DNA from 3 places in the Oceanobacillus sp. M60 genome. Region 2 is predicted to be linked to each of the others. Evidence: riboswitches for the same ligand, from Rfam matches in the RefSeq annotation. Region 2 holds a riboswitch; each other region holds the start of a gene.
The links. Region 2 has a riboswitch for thiamine pyrophosphate ahead of ACW0TQ_RS03775 (thiamine phosphate synthase). Riboswitches for the same ligand answer to the same signal wherever they lie in the genome.
Positions count from the first base shown of each region.

Region 1: it holds a riboswitch for thiamine pyrophosphate, as region 2 does, so the genes downstream of both, thiW (energy coupling factor transporter S component ThiW) here and ACW0TQ_RS03775 (thiamine phosphate synthase) in region 2, are expected to answer to the same signal.
Region 3: it holds a riboswitch for thiamine pyrophosphate, as region 2 does, so the genes downstream of both, tenA (thiaminase II) here and ACW0TQ_RS03775 (thiamine phosphate synthase) in region 2, are expected to answer to the same signal.

Region 1 covers NZ_JBSSNH010000001.1:242,606-250,871, forward strand. The annotation lists gene ACW0TQ_RS01260 (GNAT family N-acetyltransferase) at 1-178, opposite strand, end outside; gene ACW0TQ_RS01265 (beta-glucoside-specific PTS transporter subunit IIABC) at 633-2,495, shown strand; gene ACW0TQ_RS01270 (ABC transporter permease) at 2,658-3,365, opposite strand; gene ACW0TQ_RS01275 (ABC transporter ATP-binding protein) at 3,362-4,210, opposite strand; gene ACW0TQ_RS01280 (LytTR family transcriptional regulator DNA-binding domain-containing protein) at 4,322-5,374, opposite strand; TPP riboswitch at 5,488-5,601, shown strand; gene thiW (energy coupling factor transporter S component ThiW) at 5,736-6,200, shown strand; gene thiD (bifunctional hydroxymethylpyrimidine kinase/phosphomethylpyrimidine kinase) at 6,234-7,055, shown strand; gene thiM (hydroxyethylthiazole kinase) at 7,045-7,830, shown strand; gene thiE (thiamine phosphate synthase) at 7,820-8,266, shown strand, end outside.
Region 2 covers NZ_JBSSNH010000001.1:766,014-774,279, forward strand. The annotation lists gene ACW0TQ_RS03735 (VOC family protein) at 1-295, opposite strand, end outside; gene ACW0TQ_RS03740 (DUF3995 domain-containing protein) at 380-838, opposite strand; gene ACW0TQ_RS03745 (DUF4256 domain-containing protein) at 945-1,514, opposite strand; gene ACW0TQ_RS03750 (hypothetical protein) at 1,641-2,171, opposite strand; gene ACW0TQ_RS03755 (ThiF family adenylyltransferase) at 2,391-3,413, opposite strand; gene ACW0TQ_RS03760 (thiazole synthase) at 3,403-4,173, opposite strand; gene thiS (sulfur carrier protein ThiS) at 4,178-4,381, opposite strand; gene thiO (glycine oxidase ThiO) at 4,378-5,514, opposite strand; gene ACW0TQ_RS03775 (thiamine phosphate synthase) at 5,529-6,257, opposite strand; TPP riboswitch at 6,253-6,348, opposite strand; gene ACW0TQ_RS03780 (suppressor of fused domain protein) at 6,468-7,529, opposite strand; gene ACW0TQ_RS03785 (class I SAM-dependent methyltransferase) at 7,584-8,150, opposite strand.
Region 3 covers NZ_JBSSNH010000002.1:124,336-132,601, reverse strand. The annotation lists gene ACW0TQ_RS04835 (LysM peptidoglycan-binding domain-containing protein) at 376-858, opposite strand; gene ACW0TQ_RS04830 (uridine kinase family protein) at 1,604-2,212, opposite strand; gene tenA (thiaminase II) at 2,512-3,198, opposite strand; TPP riboswitch at 3,290-3,392, opposite strand; gene ACW0TQ_RS04820 (NAD(P)-dependent alcohol dehydrogenase) at 3,543-4,583, opposite strand; gene ACW0TQ_RS04815 (NAD(P)/FAD-dependent oxidoreductase) at 4,903-5,949, opposite strand; gene ACW0TQ_RS04810 (twin-arginine translocase TatA/TatE family subunit) at 6,453-6,656, opposite strand; gene ACW0TQ_RS04805 (GMC family oxidoreductase) at 6,684-8,266, opposite strand, start outside.

The DNA.
Region 1 (8,266 bases), 520 kb from region 2:
TCGTAAAAAGATAATTATTTCCTTTTTCTACCTCTTTCCTTATGTCTTCCTCTTTCGGTGTATCTTCATCAGACCACTGTGGTGATCCGGATGCAGCCAGTTTATTTCTGGCACGATTAATTATTTGCATCATACCTTCAACATCCTCGAGCGTTCCATTTCTCATTTCTATATTCATGACAGGCACCTGCTTTTATTATTTTTACATTCTCTTCGACAGCTTTCTAAGCACTGAGAAGACAAAATGTATCTTTTATTTTAAATTATACATCTTTTTATTTATTCTCTAACAATAATTGCTTCCTTTTATATAAAAATTCCCAAAACGTACTGCCGCACCCTAAATATACCTGCACAATTCCCCAATTCAAACAGTTGACTTCTTTTTCCTTCTTTGATATATTGTCAATGTTATAAAAATTAAAACCGCATACATGATTTAAAGGAATGTAACCTTTAGAGGGCATAACCTGACAAGATAAAGCACGATTCGTGTACTTTATTTTGTCAGGTTTTTTTATTGGATATAACTTACCTTTCACATAGAAGCAGGGGAAGACGTCCAAACTATATAAGATTTACGCAGCTTTTTAACGAACGTTACATTCTAAAATATACAAGGAGGAATACAAATGGGTTACGAAAAACTGGCAAAAGACATCGTGGAAAACGTCGGCGGCGATAAGAATATTAAAAATGTCGTCCACTGTGCCACACGATTAAGATTTCAACTCAGAGATAACAAGAAAGCAAACAAGCAGGTACTTGAGGAAATGGACGGAATACTCAGCGTTGTCCAGAGTGGCGGACAATACCAAGTCGTTATCGGTCCGCATGTATCCGAGGTATATAAAGAAGTTGCAAAAAATACCAATGTGGAAAACAAGCAGGATGATAATAATGACAGCGGCGAAAAAGCGAATTGGGTAGCACAGGTTTTTGATGTGATATCAGGAACATTTTCTCCTTTATTAGGAGCACTTGCCGGCGCAGGTATGTTGAAGGCGCTGTTAATCGTACTAACGATGACTGGAGTGCTCAGTGAAGAAAGCAGCACCTATTTGATTTTATCAGCTGCCGGTAACGCCATATTTTATTTTCTTCCTATTTTTATAGGTTTTACCCTCTCTAAGCGTTTGGGCGCCAACCCTTATGTAGGCGCATCCATTGCGGCGGCATTATTAGAGCCTAATTTAACTGGTTTAATTGACAGTAATGCATCCTTTTTAGGAATACCAGCCATTGTAGTAGACTATTCTTCTACGGTATTTCCTATCTTTATTGCCATTTTAATTTATGCTTTACTTGATAAAGGCCTAAGGAAGATTATTCATAAAGATTTACAAATGTTCTTAGTTCCTATGCTGTCATTAACCATTGCTGTTCCGCTAGCTGTATTGATTTTCGGACCATTCGGAACTTATGTAGGGGACGGTATTGCAGCAGGTATCGAATTCCTTATTGAACGAAGCGGATTATTAACTGGGGCAGTTTTAGGTGGAGCTTGGTCCTTCCTAACGCTATTCGGCTTGCACTGGGGGATTGTGCCAATTTCCATTCAAAATCTGGCAACTGGCGGAGACCCGTTAACACCGATGTTTGGAACGGCGGTTTTTGCACAAATTGGTATCGCTCTTGGAATTCTGATCCGTGCTAAGGATAGAACATTAAAAGGACTTGCCGGTTCAACTATGCTTCCTGGTGCTCTAGGCGGTGTAACAGAGCCAATTCTTTACGGGCTCATCCTGCGCTATCGTAAAACCATTATTTATCTACTCGCTGGCGGTATTATTGGCGGTGCCATCAATGGTATGCTAGGTTCTGTAGCAGTTGCATTTGCATTCCCTAGTTTCTTATCGATACCAGCATTCTCTCCTATTGGAACCTATTTGGTAGGAGCATTAATCGCATTTGCGATCGGACTGGTATTAACATTAGTTTTCGGGTTTGAAGTAAAAGATAAAAAAACATCTGGCAACGAAAAAGAGCAAGATACACCTGCAAAAACAGAGTCAACACAAAATACAGAACAATTAATCGAACAAGAATCTATCGCAAGCCCATTAACAGGTATCGTCAAACCTTTAAGTGACGTAAACGATCCAGCCTTCTCCTCTGAAGCAATGGGCAAAGGAGCTGCTATCGAGCCGACAGTCGGTGAAGTTGTTGCACCAGTGAATGGCGAGATTTCCGCTATTTTCCCAACCCATCATGCTGTTGGAATCACATCGGAACATCAGGCTGAAATCTTGATTCATGTTGGTTTAGACACGGTACAGCTAGAAGGAAAACACTTTGAAGCGCTGGTAAAGCAAGGAGACACTGTGAAACAAGGGGATCCACTGATCCGGTTTGATATTGAAAAAATCAAAGAAGCAGGATTTGATGTAACAACCCCAGTTATTGTCACGAATACAGATAAGTTCACAGACCTTATTGTAACGGATGATGTAGAAGTAAAAGCGAATGATGATTTTATTCGGGCAATTGTATAAGTAAGTAGCTGCTATGCCTCCAAACTCCTGCCTTCCTTTAAGGTCCGGAGTTTGGAGGCTTTTTTCAATCATAAAAAGAAAAAGCCATTAATGAAGCTCCTCTCGCTCTTCAAATGACTTTATTCTTAATAAAACGTATTTACTTCATCTTTCATAACCCGGTTAATCCATCATTCGCTTCTTAAATGTAACGGCAGCCAACACTACCATTGCCGCAGCCCATGCACCAATAATGGCAAATGGTTTCCACAGCTCTCCAAACCCAGCTCCTGCATCTTCCAACTCTACAATTTCCTGCAGTTGGAGTCCTGGTGTATATTCTAATATTTGCAAGAAAGTATATTGCTCCGCAAACATAATAAACATATTTCCCATCCCAAATATAAACATTACAGGAAGGATATATACAGATGCTTCTAACACACTTCTAGTAATTAAGCCCATCCATGTACCTAATGCAATAAAGAAAATCAAGGACAGAACAATTCCAGCCATTAAACCGATTCTGCCGGAGAAAGAAAAATCCATAATAAACATACTGATACCCGTTACAATCACGGTAATCAAAATCGTTACTGCACTTTTTCCCGACAATATTTCGGTCAATGTTGCCGGGGAAAGCATCAGACCGCGTAACGTGTTTTTCTCTTTTTCTTCTGCTATCATCGCACACTGCAGGAAAGTACCAACTAAAGCAAGCGACATGCTGATGACAAACAAATGCATCTCTATCGTTACATTATCCATTCGACCATATATGACGGCAAAGATAAGCGGCATCAATGCAGTAGACGAAACATACATATTTCGATATAAATCTTTTAAATCCTTTTGAAAAATGGCCATAAATCGTTTTACAGAAAATGTCATACCAGTTCCCTCCCTGTTACTTCAACAAAGATATCTCCTAATGTTGGTTCTTTTGTATAAATCCGCTCCACCATTTCCCGGGAAATATATTGTTGAATTTCCTCAGCACTAGATGATTGAAGTGGAAGCTCCAATTCTCGCCCATCTTTCAGTTCGAGTCCAATTACCTCTTCCCGATACTGTTTTTTTAGCTGTTTTGGTTCGTCTAAAAGCTGGACAACCCCTTTATTTAAAAAGGCTACCTGGCTGCATAGATGATCTGCTTCCTCCATATCATGCGTGGTCAGAAAAATAGTCGTTCCCTGTCGATTCAGTTCTTTTAAACCGTTATGAATATGTTTTGAATTCGCAGGATCCAATGCCGATGTCGGCTCATCTAAAAATAACAACTCAGGCTTATGCAAAAGTGTTCTTGCCAATAATACGCGCTGTGTCATTCCTTTAGACAGCTTAGCAACCTGTGTTTTTTTCTCCGAACCTAAATTAACTGCTTCCAGCGCCTCATCGATCCGCTGTAAAGATGTACCATATAAATCTGCATAAAGCTTTAAGTTATCATAAATAGTCAGCCGTGCGTATAAACCGCTATTATCCGTCACAACCCCAAAGCGTTTTCGATATTCCGGTGTATTTAATTTGGAAACAGGTTCTCCAAAGACCTTCGCTGTCCCTGCTGTCGGCCTCATTTGTCCAGTTAAAATTTTTATAGTTGTTGTTTTCCCAGAGCCGCTCGGACCTAAAAACCCAAATGTTTCACCCTTTTTCACTTGAAAAGAAACATTGTTTAATGCTTGCTTTTTACCAAAAATCTTCTCTAAAGATATCACTTCAATCATATTCTCCATCCCTGAAACCTCCTGTATCAGTTAAGTTGCCTGTGACTACAGAATAGCTTCTTTTCAACAATGGTGCAGTATATTTTCGACGAATGGAGTATATATCACATTGAATTATGCTTATTCTACCCCCAATAATTCTTTCAGCTCGTTCAACTTTGATTTCGATAATGGAACCTCAGAGCTTTTTTTATCTACAAGAGATAAGCTGTAGCTGTTTCTCGTCCATGTAATTACTTCTCTTATTTTTTGAAGATTCACAATATAAGAACGGTGACAGCGAAAGAATCCTTGATGAGACAAGCGCTGTTCCAATTCTTTTAAGGTAAAACCTGTAGGAAACCCCTCTCCGCGAGTATACAGATAGGATTGTCCTTCCTGACTTTCGATGTAATCAATCTCCTGCGGATCAAATAAAATAATCTTATCCTCTACTTTTGCGGAGATTTTATTTAACTGGAAAGTTTGCTTTATTTGAACCGCTTCTTCTGCTGTTTCTTTAACATTTGTTTCTGTGGAGGTTAAACGTTCTTTCTCCTCTGTTTCCACGTCCATTTGCTGTATCCCTTGCTCATTTAGACGATAGACCGTATCCGAAATGGTCACAGCACTCTCCGTACTTGTCGTTAAAATCAATACCGCTTTTTGCTGTTTCTGCAGCAATTCGACAAATTGATGGAGGACCCGTTTCGTTTCTAAATCTACATTGACCTCAGGCTCTTCGAAGATAACCACTTCCGCTTCCTGCATTAATATTCTGCCAAACTGAACACGACGCTTTTCAGAACGATTGAGCTGATGCATCTTCCATTTCGCTTTTTCCTCCAGTTGGATTTGCAATAGTACTTCCTTTATGGAAGTCTTGCTTTGATATAAAGAGCCGATAAATTTCAAATATTCCTGTACCTTCAATCTTTCATAAATGCCCTCTTCATACCAGCAAATCCCTAAAGAAGAAACGTATTTCTGCTTATCCTCCTGTAATGTCTGTTGCTTGATTTGAATCGATCCATTCCGCACATTTTCTTTTCCGATAATCATCTGCAGCAACACCGCACGTATATTAACAGTGGATTGAATTGCCTTTATTTCTCCAGGTTTTACTTCTATATCTATTTTCGGAAATAAGGTCTGGTCTCCCTGACGATATTCCATTCCGTTTATGCTTAACATGTTTCATTCCTCTTTCTATTGATAACATCCTTTATATGAGCTTGCAGTCTAATGATTATTTCATGACAAACCGTTGAATCTTTGATACAGTAGACTCAAAGATAATAATGAAAAGCAACTACTAGGGGAGCCCAACATCGCGGGCTGAGAGGGAAGCATGCTTACTTTCCGACTCTTACAAACCTGATCTGGCTAATACCAGCGTAGGGAAGTAGTCAATCAACATATGATTACTCTCAGTATACCAAATCAGGCTTCTCGATAAAGCCTGATTTTTTATTTTTACAAAGTAGTTACCTTTTCATTTCCCTTAAATTAGAAGGAGATGATTGGATTGAAAAATCGCACACGCCTGTTAACAATGATGGCTGTACTTGTTGCTATCGGAACGATTGGATCACAATTGCTCTGGTTTCCTGCCGGAGTTGCCAGAGCCTATCCTGTTCAACACGCTATCAATGTTATTGCCGGGATTATGCTCGGGCCGGGTCCGGCAGTTATTGTCGCATTGATGATTAGCCTGCTCCGAAACCTTTTAGGACTGGGAACCTTGGTTGCTTTTCCTGGAGCAATGATTGGAGCTTTTGCTGCTGGGGTATTGTATAAGAAAACGCAGAAATATCCAATGGCAGCTCTTGGAGAAATTATTGGCACCGGAATTATCGGCTCTTTCTTTGCAGTTCCGATAGCCAATCTGCTTATGGGAAGCTCTGCGGGAGCATTTGCCTTTATCCCGGCATTTGTTGTAAGCAGTGTCTCTGGTGCATTGATTGGCTGGCTGTTAGTCAGCCGTCTCCCGGCACAGCAGTTTTCTTTAACAAAATAATTTACTTTATTCTATCCAAGGAGGATTTTTATTATGAGTCAGGTTCGTTGTGCATTAACCATTGCCGGTACAGACCCTAGCGGTGGCGCCGGTATTCAAGCAGATTTAAAAACATTTCAGGAGTTAAAAACCTATGGCATGTCCGTGATCACTTCCGTTGTAGCTCAAAATACGACAGGGGTCCGCTCTGTAGAGCATATGCCGCTTTCCATGATTGAGGACCAGCTGGATGCAGTGTTAGAAGATATGCCCATCCATGCTGTGAAAACAGGAATGATTGCAAGTAAGCAGATGATGGAATTAATCGTAAAAAAATTGGAGAAGGTTGATGCACCTTATGTCATGGACCCAGTGATGGTGGCTACCAGCGGGGACTCATTGATTGATGAAGAGGGCCGCAGCTTTTTACGGCAATACCTTCTTCCATTAACAACGGTTGCAACACCGAATATTCCGGAGGCAGAATTCCTGACTGGACGATCCATTACAACTGAAGATGATATGAAAGGCGCAGCCGAATACCTTGTTCATGAATATGGTGTAGATGCAGCCTTAATAAAAGGCGGCCATTTAAAAGGACAAGCAATCGATTTTCTTTATGACGGGAAAAAAATGCATAGCTATGCTGCAGAACGCATTGATACGAAGAATACGCACGGAACAGGCTGTACCTATGCCGCTGCGATTGCTGCTTATTTGGGGAAAGGCTGTCCGCTTCCGGAAGCAGTAAAAAAAGCAAAAGCATTTGTGACTGCTTCCATTTCGAAATCCTTTGACCTTGGAAAAGGGAACGGCCCGACAAATCATTGGGCTATCCGGGAAACCACAGAAAGGAAGATTACGCATGAATCCTGATATTATTCAGCAAGCCAGAAACAACACACCGCTTATTCATCATTTAACCAACCAGGTCGTCATGAACTTTAATGCAAATGGACTGCTGGCTTTTGGGGGCAGTCCTGTCATGGCAAAGGAAATACGGGAAGCTACAGATATGGCCAAGGCCTCCGATGCACTTGTCTTGAACATCGGCACCATTTTAGAAAGCGAAGCCGATGCAATGATTACTGCAGGCAAAGCCGCTAATGAAAAAGGAATTCCTGTTGTTCTGGATCCCGTTGGCGTGGCTGCGAGCTCTTTTCGAAAAGACATGGTCGAAAAGATTCTACAAGAGGTACGTCCAACAGTTATCAAAGGAAATGCAGGTGAGATTGCTTCCTTGGTCGATGCAAACATCCAATCACGCGGAGTAGATTCTGTCGGCGAAGGAAATGTAGATGAAATTGCAGAGCAAGCAGGCAGAAAATATGATACTGCAATTGTGATAACTGGAAAAACAGACGTTATCCATGCTGATCAAAAACTAATTTATAATCAAACAGGGCATCCGCTTCTTTCTAATATTACTGGTTCCGGGTGCTTATTAGGGTCTATTGCTGCCGCGTGCCTGACGACTTCTTACACCGTCTCAGAGCAGCTCAGCTCCGCACTAAGCTTTTACGGACTGGCGGCTGAACATGCAGCAAAACTGCCGCATGTACATGGTCCGGGAACTTTTTTACCAAGCTTTATTGATGCCTTATCCTTTACACCGAAGCAGTTAAATGGAGGATTGGAAGATGATTTTTAATCGAGAGCTATTAAGAAAATATTTTATTATGGGAAGTCAAAACTGTCATAGAGACCCTAACGCTGTTTTAGAAGAAGCGCTTGCTGCCGGTATTACCGCATTTCAATTTCGTGAAAAAGGGACTGGATCATTGAGCGGAGAGAAAAAGCTTCAGCTTGGCAGGGAGCTTAGAGAACGTTGCCGCGCACATGATGTTCCATTCTTTATTAATGACGATATTGAGCTTGCGGAGGAATTGGAGGTGGATGGGATACATGTCGGACAGGATGATATGCCTGTCAAAGAAGTTCGCACCAGGTTTTCAGATAAAATCATTGGCTTATCCATCTCCACACAGGAGGAACTGGATCGGAGTCCGCTTGAGCTGGTGGATTATATTGGTGTCGGTCCTATTTTTACAACGTCTACAAAAGAGGATTCAAAACAAACGGTCGGA
Region 2 (8,266 bases):
AAAACGTATATCCATGAGATTCAATGGGTGAATCTACTTCATAACCATCCTCTTTCAACAGTTTATTTATTTGATTTACTTTCTCTCTGCTTTCTTGCGGGAATCCAATATGAAAGGTTTTCGGATATTGAACACCTTTTCCTTTCATCAGCGTCAAAACGAATTGATTATCGTCAAACATAGCTGCAAAACCTTTGCCACGACTATTCACACATGTCATTTCAAGGTATTTCTCCAGAAATTCCCGCGAAGCTTCCACGTCGTTTACTGTTAGGTTTAAATGTTTTAATTGCATACGATCCCCTCCTTACAATGAATAAAATTTCCAGCATTGAAATAATAGCTGTTTGACAAATATACCTGAAGCAAGCGTACAACCTTAAACAGAGCGATATTTTTTCACAGAGAAAAAATAACAAATTCCGCCTATCATCCAAAACGGCTCCCAAAAAACCAATCTCCAAAAGGTTGCATGGGCTTCTAAATCCATATCCAACATAGCAAATGCACTCATTGAAATCGTGATAAAATTTAAGAATCCATACATAAATAAGAATACGCCTGCAAGCTTTGCTAGGTAATAAAGCGCCTTGGCGATAACCGCATTTTTCCATGAAACGAGCAGCAGCAATAGCAATAATGCGCCTAATAATTTCACAAAGCCCGTCAGCCATACAATGCGAACAAAGGAAGGTTCCGGATCAAGCGACATTTCGTAGATTGCTCCGCCCAGAGATCTGACACCAAGCATTCCGCCCATCGCCCAATAAAAGCTCATACCGGCAAAAAGAACCGTCCAAATAATGCCTAAAATAAGCCATCCTCGATTGACCAGCAAATAAATGCTCCTCTCTGCTCTGTTATTCTTTGTACAAATAAAAAAGAATCAAGAATTGTCGGTTTACATCCATTCCTGATTCTCCATATCCTTCTCCTGCTTACTGCTACACTCGTAACATCCCCCGGAACCCACGGGAACCATAATAGGATTCCGCGCCATTATGATATACGAAAACATGCCCAAAACGGAAATCACAAAAAAGTGCTCCGCCTCGTTCTCTAATATCCGTCGGTGTCTTTACCCAGGTTGATGTTTTCGCATCAAAAGTTCCAAGCTTTTGGAGTTCGCGGTATTGGTCTTCTGTTAACATTTCAATGCCCATATCCGTTGCCATATCTATCGCACTATTTTCCGGTTTGTGCTTCTTTCTTGATTCTAATGCAGCCCGGTCATAGCACACACTTCTGCGTCCTTTAGGACTTTCTTTCGAGCAGTCTACAAAGATATATTCTTCCCTTTCCTCATCATATCCAATTACATCCGGCTCGCCTTCCGTTCTCTCCATTTCAAATAAGGAGATTAATTTTTCGGAATTCCCCTCCAGCTTGGCTTGAATCGGTTCCCATTCCAGACCCTGATGACGCTCCGTATTCTTTTCAAAACGCGTCTTTAATTTCCCCAGTAATTCTTCCTGTTCCGCTTGAGAAAGCTCTTTTTTATTTTCTGCTGTCATATTTAGTCTCCTTACGTTTTAGATTATTTCATCTAATCTTATTATATCCATTTAGGAAGGTTATTTCATTTTTTATCCTGAATTTTATTTCCCCGAACAATGATTTAGTTTAGATTACACAAGAAATTAAGAATCAGGATTCATTTTATAAATATGCTCTCTTAATTGCTTCTCCCACAGCTCCCGATTTTCCCTTTCTGCCAAATTATGTACATAATCAACTATTTCTATAAATCCCGCTTCATTCGGGTTCAGTCCGCCGACTCTAGTCGTGGAATCTGTTAAATGGACGTCGACATAATAAAAGCTCCCATCAACGGAGTCATCATCTGATACATCTTCGGGAAGCTGCCAGAAGTTATCTTCTATCAGACTTTTAATCTTTTCCACTTCTTCTTCAGAAACACTTGTTTCATATACTGGAGCATCTTCACCTATTTTTATATCACCTGTCTGTTCTGTATGCAGTGTCAGCTTCCCGTTTTCATAAACAGCATAGTTTACCGGGTAAAAATGTCTGTATTCATCTGGCCCGGTGGAAATAGAAGTTACTGTGATAAAAGGGCCGTCTGTTTCATAGTCTCTTTTTTCATTGCAGCCAGTTAGAATAATGAGGTAAACCAGGATGCTCAGAGTAAGATATATACCTTTCTTCATTTTTTCTTCACCACTTTTATACAGAATAATTTTAATTCATATTCGTTTTTCTAAGTATAAAACAAAACTTCATTCAGCGGAAATTTTTCTTTTCTCCCGCTGAATGAGCCTGATTGAGTCAAGGAGTCAGTTCACCTGATTTCCTATCTAAATTAATATATTTTCCTTTTTTATACAGGGTGTGGAATTTTATGGGCGTTTCCCTGTGATAAAAGTTAATTATCCCAAATAGCGGTGATAGATATTTTTTGCTTCCATCTGGTCCATCGTCCCATGAACCAATGCTCTCCCGTCCTGAAACAGCACAATACGGAAGGAGTCCACTTCAAACGAAAGCAGATAAGGATTTTGAAACAGCTTGATCTGGTTATTCTTCTGCAGCTCTTTGGCTACTTCATTCAAATCTGTTTGTTTACGCTGCGGACGGAGTTGGACGGTATTTCTGCCGCATAACACAGCGGTTTTCAAATGAGAATCGTAAGCAAGGTTTGGATAGCTTCTTTTCTCTGAGCATGATGGACAATCCGCTTTGCGTAAGGAAGCTACCTCTATTTCCACATGCTCATTGTTCCAAAGATCAAAGGAAATGATTTTTCCTGATAAAGCCGCTTCGTTACCCGTCAATAGCTTTAACGCTTCTGTTATCTGCTGGGAGACCACCTTTTGCACAACCGGCTGAATAACGCCGACGCTGTCACAGGTAGCGCCATTAACTGGAATGTATTCCTGCAAGCATTGTAGACAGGGAGTTTTTTTAGGAACCACCGTGAAAGTAACTCCATAGCTTGCTACAATCGCTCCATAAATCCATGGTTTCTGATACTTTTGCGCCATATCATTCAGCAAAAGTCTTGTCTCAAAATTATCCGTCGCGTCGATGATAAGATCTGCTTCAGGCACTATTTTCCGCAATATATCCGCCTCAGCATCTCCAACAATCGCATCTATTTTGACATGACTATTCACTTCAGAAAGCCGTTGTCTGGCAGCAATTGCCTTGGGCATTTTCTGTTCCATATCCCTTTCACTAAACAGCTGCTGCCGCTGCAGATTACTTTCTTCTACATAATCCCGGTCTATTAATGTTATGTGGCCAATGCCCGCACGCGTTAAAGCTTCCGCACTGCTCGACCCCAGAGCGCCTGCACCGATAATCAGCACATGGCTTTGGCTCAGCTTCTCCTGGCCAGACTCGCCGATTGGCGCAAATAATATCTGACGATGATAACGATTAGTTTCCAACGCTGATCCCTTCCTCCGGGCTGCTGGCTACAGCATAATCTTTCATCGCAATCCTTCCCGCTTCATACCCCAGTCTCCCTGCTTCTATTGCATATTTCATTGCCTCTGCCATTTTTACAGGGTCATGTGCTCCGGAAACAGCTGTATTCAGTAAAACACCTTCTGCGCCCAATTCCATGGCATACGCTGCATCAGCAGGCGATCCAATCCCTGCGTCGACAATGACAGGCACTTTTGACTGCTCGATAATAAAAGAAAGATTTAATGGATTGATGATTCCTTGCCCGCTTCCAATGGGAGAAGCTCCAGGCATCACGGCGTGGGCTCCTGCTTCCTCCAGTTTTTTTGCTAATACCACATCATCTGAGGTGTAAGGAAGCACTGTAAAACCTTCTGCCACCAGTTCTTCTGTTGCTTTCAATGTCTCTACCGGATCAGGCAGCAACGTTTTATCACAGCCAATGATTTCCACCTTGACCATATCACATCGTCCTGAAGCGGCCGCTAATTTAGCAATTCGCACCGCTTCCTTCGCATCCTTTGCCCCTGCTGTATTTGGTAAAAACGTATAGCGGTCCACATCGATTTTTTCTAAAAAATTGGGCAGGGAAGGATCATAAATATTCATCCTTCTGACAGAAAAAGTGAGTACCTCTGTCTCTGATTTATCTACCGCCTGTTTTTGAATATCAAAATCCGGATATTTACCTGTCCCTAAGAATAAACGTGATTTAAATTGATAGTTTCCAACTGTAAGCATTTGCTTAACCTCCTCCAACAAAATGAACGATTTCTACCTTGTCTCCATTTTCCAACACCGCTTTTTCATGCTCTTCCTTCTGTAATATCTGCTGATTATGCTCGATAATCAAAGGTTTATCTTCCAATCCCAGAAAGTCGATTAAGCCTTTGACATGCTTTACCTCTTCCTGCACTTCTAATCCGTTGCCATTCACTGTGATTTTCATGTTGATTCACCTGCCTTTTCCAATTTTTTATTTTGACGGTCCGCATGAAAGCAATCATAATAAAGCGGGGAAACCGGCTTATTTTCTATTAAATCTGCCATATAAATTCCCGTGATAGGCGATAGTAAGATGCCATTTCGATAATGTCCCTTTGCCGCATATAGGCCTGGGATTCCCGGAATCTCGCCCAAGTATGGCAGTTCGTCAGCTGTAGATGGTCTGATGCCTGCCCACATTTTTCTTATCCTCGCCTCTGCCAGCTCCGGAACCATTTTCTGCGCTCGTGACAGCAGTCTCTGGACGCTTGCGGCATGGACATGCTTATCCATTTTTCCTGGTATGGAGGAGGCTCCAACAATCACCTTTTTTCCCTGCTTCGGAACAAGGTAACAGCCATCCATCCAAAGTGTTGATTGAAATAGCTTCTGGTCCAGTTCTAACAGCAGACATTCGCCCTTCACCGGAATCGCAGCATAATCTGCAGGCAGCAATTCATCTCCGAAAGCTCCTGTTGCAACAATAACCTGGACCGCTTCATAGATTGCCTCTGTTGTCCGGACACCATAAACCGTTTCATTTTCTATCAACAGCTCATTAACGCTTTCCTGCTCATGCAACACCGCACCATAATGAGACGCAGCCAGAGAGAAGGCTTTGGTCAGATGACGGGCGGAAACCTGACCATCATCCGGCAAATACAGGACAGCACGAAGATTCTCCGTCAGGCTTGGCTCCATTTTTTTCGCTTCTTCTACTGACAGTAAATACGCAGGGTTCCCCGCTTCCCGCTGGAAGGACGCGACGCTTTGCAGCTTGCTGTATTGCTGCTGATGAAAAGCAAGCTTCATGATTCCTTTATGAATATATTGAATATCTACTCCTGACGCTTCCTTCAGTTCCTCGGATAAATTTTTGAATAGCGCTCTGCTCTCATGTGCAAACCGAAAAAGCGGACTGTCTTCTGTAAACTCTCCTTGAGCGCCTAACATACCTGCTGCGGCACTGGAAGCCTCGCAGCCGATTTGATTCCTTTCAATGACCAGCACCCGATTGCCTCTTTTGGCCAGCTGATAAGCAATAGAGCAGCCAATAACTCCGCCGCCTACAATAATTTGATCAAACTGTTTATTCATCTTCTCCCTCCTTTTCATATATTCAACGCTTGCCGGTAAGCTCTGACAGTTTGGACCGGATCCTCTGCCTGCCAAATACCAGACATGACCGCGATGCCGGCTGCTCCTGCGGCAGTTACTTCTTTCGCCCGCTCAGGAGTAATCCCGCCAATAGCATATACCGGCACAGACAGCGCGTTAGTCATTTCCTGTAGTTCCGTTAATCCTCTGGGCTGCTGATTGGCTTTGGACTTGCTGGAATAAATATGGCCATACAGCACATAATCAGCTCCCTCCTGCTGCGCCTGCTCTGCCTCAGCTAAAGAATGAACAGACTTTCCTGCCTTCAATTCAGGGAAGCTTTCTTTTACAAGTGGAATGGAAGGACTGTGAAACGCCAGCTGAATACCTGCGCACTGCTTTATCACAGCAATATCTACTCTGTCATTCACTATTATTTTCTCTAATGGCAATCCGATATTTTCTAATGCACCGATGATTTCCAGAATGTCCTTCGCTGTCTTGTTCTTCTCTCTGATATGCAAATAACCAATCTCAGCCTGAATCCGCTTCACTATTTGCAAATGCTGCTCGGAAAAACTGCCATCACTGATCAAGTGCAGATGCCTGTCCATCTTCTTCTCCCCTTTCTTCCATTTTCTTGCTTCAGGATTGGCAGAAGAACGAAAAAGACCACTTATCCAGCTGAGGGATAAGTGGTCTTGATTATATACAAATTCATTGTTCGAATGATATATCGTCATGTTCCTGCCACTTCCCTACGCTAGTGTTAACCAGATCAGGTTCAAAGGGTCCGAGTATTCGTCTCAGCCAAAGGCTCCCCTAGTGTTGCTTATTTAATTTTCAGATTACAAATAAAGAATAACATATAATTTTTTATTTTCAAAGATATTCTTTCAAAAGTGTTTAGCGATTTATCAAGGAAATGTTATTTTACTTTCAAATGAGTTCTCTTACCCAATTACCTGAACAACATTTCCTTCATTATCTTTGATGTATGTTTTAACAATTTTTACAGCCAGCTGTTCAAACGAGAATAGTTCCGCCACACCTTCTTTAGGAATCAGCTTCTCACTCAACTCGATTGTACTCTGTTCATCTAAAATTAGACGCACCTTATCCTTCTCCATTGCATATTCTGACTTTTCCCCGGGCTCTATAGCAATGACAATATCAGGACCTGCCAATGTCAGAGCCTTTCCTTTCAAGAGACGCCCTCGCAGCACTTTACTTATGGTTTCGGTTTGTTTTGCCCCCAGAGTCAGCATTGCTGGTTTTTTTCTGAATAAGCCCTTTTTTTCTGGAGTCCACGATAAATTATCGTTAAATAGAAATCCTGTATTGGATCCTTCCCGTTCTCTTCCTTCATCAACTTTTTGGGAGACATCTGCATGATTTAGTAAAGAATCTCTTTTTAAATCGGTAATAAACGCGGGCATATATGGGGAACTGGCAGAGAGAACACCTCGTGTATTCCACGTCTGCATTGCTTCGAGCTCATCATTTGTGATACCAACCATCTGCAGAAATTGCACTTGACCATTTTCTGTTTCTATTGTACCAAGCTCAGAATCCGTAATAAATGCCAATGCAGTTAATGCCGTATCTGATTCCAAACAGATAGGACCATTTGCATCCATATAGTCTCCATTTTTAAAAACATTACCGCTGTTAAAAACATATCTTCCCAAATTCTGAAGCAGATTAAGCGCCCAGGCTGGCGGTTCCTCTTCCCCTTCTTCTTTTTTCAATCTGAACGTTAATTCAAACCCAAAACCGCTTACTTCTGGATTATCGGTTTCTTTTTCGTAAATCTCTGAAAATCCATATGTAACTATATGCCAGTGCAAGCCTGGCGTTTCTGATTGATAAGCGCTGATTCCATCTAATGGATCCGGTCCGCCCAGCGAATAAGAGATCACTGTTCCATAATGCTTCGGTTCCTGCTTCCCATAAATTGCTTCCATTGCATTATCAATTGCATCCCAGCCGGCTGCTTTTACTTCTTCACTCATTAAATTCCTCCTCTGTTTCCCTTTCCAAAAAGACGATTTTTTCTTTCTAAAACACTACCCCTTTGTCGAAATACAAAACATCTCTGCAAAATCAGTGACGATGGTTTTTTTAGGATTACGCTTCACATCATATCTCATTTTCTCTAACCCTTCTTGGTAATCCTGATCATCAATCAACGTTAATATGGATATGTCTCTATTCTCTGCATACCCCAGATAATCCGACACCCTGATTTTTTCTAATCGATATGTCATCTGCAGTTCTGTGTTAAACCCTCTTATTGAAAGCTCATCAAAAATAACTTCCTTTTCCCAAAACCTTTTTACGTCCTCTTCATATGCTGTTGGAAAATAATGATATACCCACCATTTTCTCATATCATGGATAGCAATATTATGCAGCTTGTATACACCGTTTTTCTTCAAGACACGATATATTTCATCAAGCGCTGCTTCCTTCTTTAAAAAATGATGAAAAGCATAATTATTGGAGATATAATCAAACTTTTCATTCTCGTAGGGCATATCTTCAGCTAAACCATGCACGAGTGAGACATTTTTTAATTTGTTCTTCGCCTTTTTCAACATATCCTCTGAAGCATCAAGCCCGTACCAGCTCATGTTTCGACTATCAAAACAGGTTTATTTGAGTATTAAGATAAATACCTGTCCCGCATGCTAAATCTAACACGTGATACATTGGTTTAGGGTATCTATATTGATACTCCTTTAAATCC
Region 3 (8,266 bases), on a different contig from region 2:
TTGCTCTCTATTCTATATTATCATCATGATCAGTGAAAGGAGATACGCTTATAATTGGCATTTCCATCGTTTATCCCTCTGTCACATCTTTTTATTCACATTATACGATTCAAGTGGAGAATCTGTCTATTGCTGCAATATTGAGTAATCATTTACTATTCTTTGTTCGTATCTATTTTGGTATTTTTGCTTATTTAATGACTAGTTATACGAATGTTAATACGTGTTTTCATAGCTTAATATAATAACTTATAACATATTCTTATATACGAAAAAGCAACCAGCCTACATGAGATTCATAGGCGGTTGCTTTCTTTGCGTTAAATCGCGATAAGGTTTTTAACATAAAGTAAATCTGTCATCTAGTCCCTATACTTAATAGGTCCACACTTTAGCTTGAAGTTCTTGTACTCCAAATTCCAATGCATCGTCTAAGTCTTCCTTATAAATATCCAGATGGCCATTTGTAATAGCACTACCCCTGTCTTCGCACACGTAAGTTTCATCCTGCTCCGGGATATGTATTTTCGTGCCAAAAGGAAGCGATTGCGGACATGCAATGGTCCTTCCTTCTTCTACTTCCTCACCAGATGCTGTGATACCATAGGCTGGATCACCAGGTTCTTTACCAGTAGATTCTGGACCAGCTGTATAAGCTGTCACTGTAAAAGAGGCTCCGTTTTGATCTGGTATTGTTACTGTTTGCCCAGCTTCAATATATGCAGCATCCGATATGGATGGATTTGCTGCAATAAGCGCATTGACATCTACTTGATAGTTTTGTGCGATACGATAGACATTATCTCCCGGTTGCACTTCATGCTGCTGCTCAGCTGCTGCCGCCCCAGTAAAGAGCACGAATCCAGCCAAAGCAAGAAAAATTGAAAAAATATACTTGATAATAACACCTTCCTCTCCAATATGATAGTAACTATCTACCCCACTTCTTAGCTTATAAACTCAAATTCTATCTATTTAATCTAATTGTAATAAAAATGAAAAAATAGAAATATATTTTATTCTATTGATTATTTTCCATAGATGAGCATGCTGGTGAAGTTCTTGCGTAAAAACATCCAATCAATGAATTACTTTTTCGCATAACGAAGTGATAAAAACGATAAATAATTCACAACTCTCGAATTATTTATCGCAGGCTAATAACAGTATCATACGCTTTTAGTGCGTAATTTATAGTTGTATGGTAATCTGTTAAATTATTCTTCTCTCCGTCTTATCTTCCTCTTTTAATTTTAAAATAATGAAGGCAATGATTTTATCCCATTTTCCTTCTTGTCCAATTATATTCTATGTATAAGCGTACTAAGTAATCTGTCGTTGGAAAAAGAAATTGCGTGTTTATTATGTAAGCCTGTGGCACCTTCCAAAAAACAGCCTGTAAAAAAGAGAAGGAATCTCTATCAAGTCTCTAATATGTTGGTTGGGGGGTAACACAATGAGTCATCTGATTTATTCACAGAACAATTTGATAGAGAAACCTTATTCCTTATTGATAATGATAATCATTATCACTTGAATTGTCAATACATAATTACAATATTATTTATTTTAGGGAATGGAATCATTGCATTTAAGCGGTGCCTTACCCGTTCACGACGATTAAATCAAATGATGCCGGCGGGCACAAAACGGAGAAATAGTAGTCCTCTGCAGGATCCCATTGCTTATGCCAAGCCTCATCCGCATGCCCCTCTCTTACATTATGCCGATAACGGCGAACCTCAGGTAATACATCCACTAGAATCTTCAAATCAACAACATCAGAAAATTCGGGCAGCGAGCTATAAATTCCATCAAGAATAATGACCTTTGAGGGCTCTTTCGTTATGGAGGATGAGGCCAGACCGCTTTCAGCTGAAAAAGAAAAAGGATGATATTGAACGCTTTCCCCCGCTATAAGCGGTAACAATGCTTCTTTATGCAGACGTTGCCAGTCAATACATCTGCGACATTTCCATTCCGATGTAGAAGTATTCCATTCCTCGTCTGTAATCGTCGCGTCGAAAAACGCATCACACTGAATAACAGTTGCTCCTACGTGTGAAGCAACCTCAGCAGCCAGCGTAGATTTTCCTGCACCGCTCCCCCCGTCCAAAGCCACCACTAAGGGGCTGATTCGTCCTTTCAGGTATCCATTTATAGCGGATACGATTTGCTCGGAAGCTTTTCTTGTTACTTGAGTGTTTTTCACGATTATCCCTCCTCCGTGTCAGACACAAGATTAAATTCACTATCTACAAGTATTCATTTCTTTGGAATAAATGCTTATTAAACTAAATTTCCGGCTTCGGCTTGTTTGCTTCTTGCCATTACGAAAATTGTATCACAAGTAAATTAGCTGCATCGTGTTTTTAACAAAATTGCGCAGTTGGTATAATAAATACTTTTCCCTTCCAGTCCAAAAAAAGAACCCTCAGATAAATGAGAGTTCTTTAACATGGAACGAATAAACCGAACCCATTAAGAAATTGGAAGCCGTTCTGTTTCTTCTTAACGACTGTTCACTTTTTTACTTTCTGAAAGCCAGCCTTCAAGATTGTAGGACATTTCCCAGAAATGGAGTTCGTATTCTTTTGCGATAATAAATTGTTCTTTTACCTTCTCTTTTTCCTTATCATTCATATCTTCAACTAAAGTGTTTAGTAAATTAATCATTTCGGTAGTTGAATCTTGAAACCAGTCACTCGCATACATTTTAATCCAGTTACGATAAATTTCCGGCTCTGGAGTGGCATTTTCATTCACTTTTCCGATGTCCGCATATAACCAATAGCATGGCAGTATGGCAGCCACAGTATGTGCTAGATTTCCAGACAGGCTTGCTCGATACAAATGCGAAGTATAGGCATACGCAGTTGGCGCTGGTTTGAAGTTATCTAAATCTGCTTGTGTAATATTTAAAATCTCAGCGTGCTCGTTATGCACGGTCAGTTCAGCCTCTGCTGTAAAGCGCGCTTTATCAGCTAAAAGAGCAGTCAGCTTAAAATCTTCGGCCTGGGATGCTGCAATCGCGTGGATCTTACCGTAATGTTTTAAATAGTAAATATCTTGTAAAATATAATACTTAAATGTTTCTAGCGGCAAATCTCCTTTCACGATTCCTTGCACAAATGGGTGATGTAAACTTTGCTCCCAGCTTTCCTTCGTTGCAGCACGTAATTCATCCGTAAATTTCATAAAAAAAATCCTCCTTTAATCTTTTTTCTAAAGACTCGTAGAAGGAAGCATCTGCATACAAAAACATACACACGAAAAAATAGCGCATGGTTGTCTGCTTATTCTACTTCCCTCCGCTGGCCTTAACCAGATCAGGTTCTAAGGGTGCTAAATATACATTTATCTCAGCCGTTACGGCGCCCCTAGCAGAAAATTGAAATGTATTCGATTGTCTATTATGGTAGCAGAACAAATTGTTAAGTCAAGTCTTTTTTGTTTATAAGAAAATCAGCAAAGAAATAATCAAATCTATTAAAAAAATAGGTTTCCAAGAAGCTTAAAAAACTAGTGTGTTTCACTCGTTATCATGGATAAATCATTATCTTAATGCTAGTATCCTTCTGATTTACGGCGGTTTCTACAGCCTCTTTGATATTATCTAAACGATACTTATGGGTAATTACATCCTCGAGACCAAGGTCCTGACTGCCAATTGCCTGTATTGCTGTCGGATAACTGTTTGCATAGCGAAAAACACCGTGAATGTCGTATTCTGAATCGACGATATGGGTAATATCTACAGGTATTTCTGAGGATGCAGGTAATCCAACTAATACAATCCTTCCTCCGCGTTTCGTAATCGTCAGTGCATCCTGAACCGCCCGGCCATTACCTGAAGTTTCAACGGCGATATCCAAACCACTGCCAGCTGTTGCCTTTTCTATCTCCTCATGAATATTATCTTGTGTTGGATCAAATACCTTTGTCGCGCCAAATTTCTTCGCTAATTCTCTGCGATATGGTACCACATCCGAGCAATAGATTTCGTTCACTCCGAATATTTTCGCTGCCTTGATCGCTAACAGCCCAATAGGTCCTAAACCGGTTATCAGCATTTTATCATTGGGATGAACTTTTCCGCGCTGCATCGCATGAATGCCAACAGAAAGCGGTTCAATTAAAGCCCCTTCTTCATAGCTCATTTGATCCGGTATTTTAAAGGCGAAATCACTGCGAATCGTGACATATTCAGACCAAGCTCCGTCAACTGGCGGAGTTGCCATAAATTGTACCTCCGGGCAGAGATTGTATCGGCCTGATTTACAATATTCACAAGTTCCGCATACCACACCCGGCTCGACAGCTACACGGTCGCCTGCCGCAAGATTCTCAACCTGACTGCCAGCTTTAACAATATCTCCTGCTAATTCATGCCCTAAAATGAGTGGTTCTTCTACGACATAACGCCCGATTTTTCCGTGTTCGTAGTAGTGCACATCAGAGCCGCATACACCGATACACTGCACTTTGATTAATACTTCATTTTCCTTTGGTTCTGGTATATTTATTTCCTTAACCTCAATATCCAATGGCTTATTCAGAACTGCTGCCTTCATCTTTTTCATTCCGCTACACCTCTTTGATATGTATTGTTTTGCCAAGCGTATAAATACGTCATCCTATACTATTTTGGAAAAATAGAGAGCTATAATTTTTTAAGAACATATTCTTCATTGTAACATGCGTGTTGATATACGATAAATAAACGTGCGATCTTTCTCTTTTTATAGAATACAATGTGCTATAAGCTCTTCCTCTATTTTCTTAGAACAGCTTCTCAATGTAAGGCATTCCATTTCCTCCAAAATTAAAACACTATCTTTGTTCGAGATAGTGTCAATAAGAAGATGGCATGTATCATTTAAATTCATATTTTCTGCCTTATTATTTCGTATACAAGTGAGAAAGCAGCTTTCTGTTTTTTTCATGAAATTTTGAGTTGTGAGAAGAGACATAAATCTCATTATAGGCATCCGGCTTCATATACAGCTTTGCTTGATTCACTGTGTTCGCTGCATCATTGTACGCGCCGGCAATTAAGTGCACCTTTCCATCGAAGGAAAGAATATCACCAGCAGCATATAAACCAGCTATGTTCGTTTCAGCTTTTCCGGATCCTTTTACGAAAAAGTCTTGTTCAAGTTCTACTTTCAACGGACTTTCTTTAATAAATTTCAGCTCTCTATCAAATCCGTGATTAATGATTAAATCGTCCACTTCAAAACGAACTTTTTCCCCAGTTTTTTGGTTTTTCGTCAAGATTTCTTTGACATAATGACCTTCTTCGTCTGCAAGCAGTTTTTCTATTTTTGTATTTTTATAGATATGGACAGAGGAGGCTTCCAGATGAGCGATATGTGCTTCCATCGCTTTAAATTCCTCCCCTCGATAAACCAATGATACCTGTTCCGCAATGGGCTCCAATTCGGTTGCCCAGTCAATGGCCGTATCTCCTCCGCCGGAAACAATCACTTTCTTATCTTTAAACCTGTCAAGGCTCTGTACTGTGTAATGAAGATTGCTTACCTCGAAACGATCCGCTCCCTCTATATCCAATTTAATTGGTTCCAGGATACCTCCGCCAGTTGCCAAAATAACCGTTCGGCTAACGTATTTATGTCCTGTATGGGTTGTCACCACAAAACAATCTTCCATATTCTTTTCAAGTTTTTCCACTTTTTCATTTAAAATAACTTCCGGGTTAAATGTACGTGCCTGCGCTTCCATTTGCTCTATCAATTGAGCGCCGGTAATCGGTGTTAGTCCTCCTATATCCCAAATCATTTTTTCAGGATAGATATGAACCTTCCCTCCGAGGTTTGGTTTAAATTCGATAATGCGGGCAGATAGATCGCGCATCCCGCAATAAAAGGCCGCATACAATCCAGCCGGGCCACCGCCTATAATGGTTACATCTTTACATTCTGTCATCGTCTAACAACCTTCCATAAGTTAAATTTTCTGTATTCTTTTTCTAATATTCGTGAGGATTCACACCAGATCGATAAAAAACACACGCTAAAATATTGGATAATATCTAGAATGATGCGCAAATTGGGAGATGAAAAATGTCTTCAATTACTTCAATTCGCGAACGCCTTAGTTGGACCTGGGACTGCGTTTACTCGTCCCATCAAAACCGCTAGATAAAGAAATCCTACTATTTAATGATAATGATAATCATTATCATTATAAATGTCAATGTGTCTTTTTTTATTTCTATCTTTTCGTTCCTGATTAAGCTACTTAAAAAACCGGTAAAAGTCATCTCATACACAGCAAAAAAGTCTTGTACCTAAAGGATTCTGCCGGTGCAGCTCTCTTTTTTAGTACAAGACTTCAAATTTCTTTCTATGAAAACAGCTATACTAATAAACCTCAAACTCATATTCATCGGATACGCTTATTGCATTGCAGAATATTAACATAAGATTTCAACCTTCTCTGTTGACTTTCGGTATTTCCTTTGTTTCACTCGCTTCTTCATCACTTATGATGCCTTCTGCTGATTTTTTAAATGAAGTCAGTGTTTTCCCTAAGGCAGAACCAATTTCAGGCAGTTTTTGGGGACCAAAAATGATCAAAGCCAGAATAATAATCAGAATCAAGCCTGGGATACCGATATTGGAAAGCCCCATCCTGTTCCCTCCTCTTTTATTCTATCATTAAACATGCTGGCTGTTTTTACTCACTTGGACCAATTGGCCTCCCTCATCGAGAAATTTAATAATCCCTTCCGCAGCCCGATATGCCAGTGCCCCTACCGTGCCAGTCGGGTTGTAGCCGCCATTATGGGCGAAAGCAGAAGCACCGACAACAAATAGATTATCGACCTCCCACATTTGTGAATAGTTATTTACTGCAGAGGTTTCTGGGTCAGCACCCATAATGACACCGCCCGTATTATGGGTTGTCTGGTATGGGACGATATCATAATGTTCGCTGATTTCTCTGACGTCCACGTGATCGGCACCCATTTCTTTTAGAATCTCTCCGGCTTTTTCCGAAAGATAGCGATGTAAGTTCCGGTCCTGCTCTGTAAAATCGTACGTTAACTTCAATAAAGGATTACCATATGCATCTTTATAGTTTTCATCCAAGCTTAAATAATTGTTGCGATGCGGCATGGAAGCTCCTTGTGCACCAACAGAAAGAGATCGATTAAAATAATGCAGTGACTGCTCTTTAAAATCCTTACCCCATGATGGCGTGCCCTTAGGAACTGGATTGCTTTCAATTGGCCGGCGTCCTGTTTGTGTAATTGATAAGGAACCGCCATGAATGAAATCTAAAGCTTTATGATCGAAATTATCTCCATTGTAATCATCTACGGTAGCCCCAAGCGAGCCTGCTCCCATAAAAGTGTTAAACTTCTCGTTTTCAAAGAAGCCCGTTGCGCCACCCCCGATTTGATAGCAATAATTCTTCCCGATGACGCCTTTTCCAGTTTCCGGATTATAAGGCTTGCCAATTTCTGATTGAAGCAGTAAACGCGTATTGTTTAATACATAGCTTGTCAAAATGACCACATCTGCAGGTTGTTCAAACTCCTCTCCCGTTTGCACATCGACATAACGGACACCGGTTGCCTTCCCATCATTATGAAGTACCTCGACCACGTTGGAGTCAGGCCGCAATTCAAAGTTTCCTGTTTTTTTTGCAGTAGGGAGAACGGTGATATTCGGGCTTGACTTTGCTCCGTACTCACAACCAAATCTCTCACAGAAACCGCAATACTGACAAGCATTGATTGTTTCCCCATCCGGATTTTCATATGCCTCCGATAAATTTGCGGACGCCATCTGGATAGGATGAAGATTTAAATTCTTAGCAGCTTTTTTAAAGCGATCCAAGATGGGAGTGCTTTTCATTGGGCCTGTCGGATAATCGTTCTTCCGAGGAGCTCCCATTGGATTCTCTTCTCCGCTGATGCCAGTAGTTTGTTCAAATTTATAAAAATAAGGCTCTAGCTCATCATAAGTGATGCCCCAGTCCTGTAATGTATAATCGTCGCTCAGCTTGTCCTTTCCATATTTTTTATCTGTTTCCGATTTGATTTCCAAGTCATATGGCAAAAAACGCCACGTATGTCCATTCCAATGATCTCCAGCACCGCCGACACCTTCTCCCAGAAGAAATGAACCTAATTGTCTCATGGGCAGTGCATGTTCATCCCGTTTATTCCGAAATGTGATGGTTTCTTTCGAGGTATCCTGCATCAGCCCATAACGGACAGCGTAACGGTATT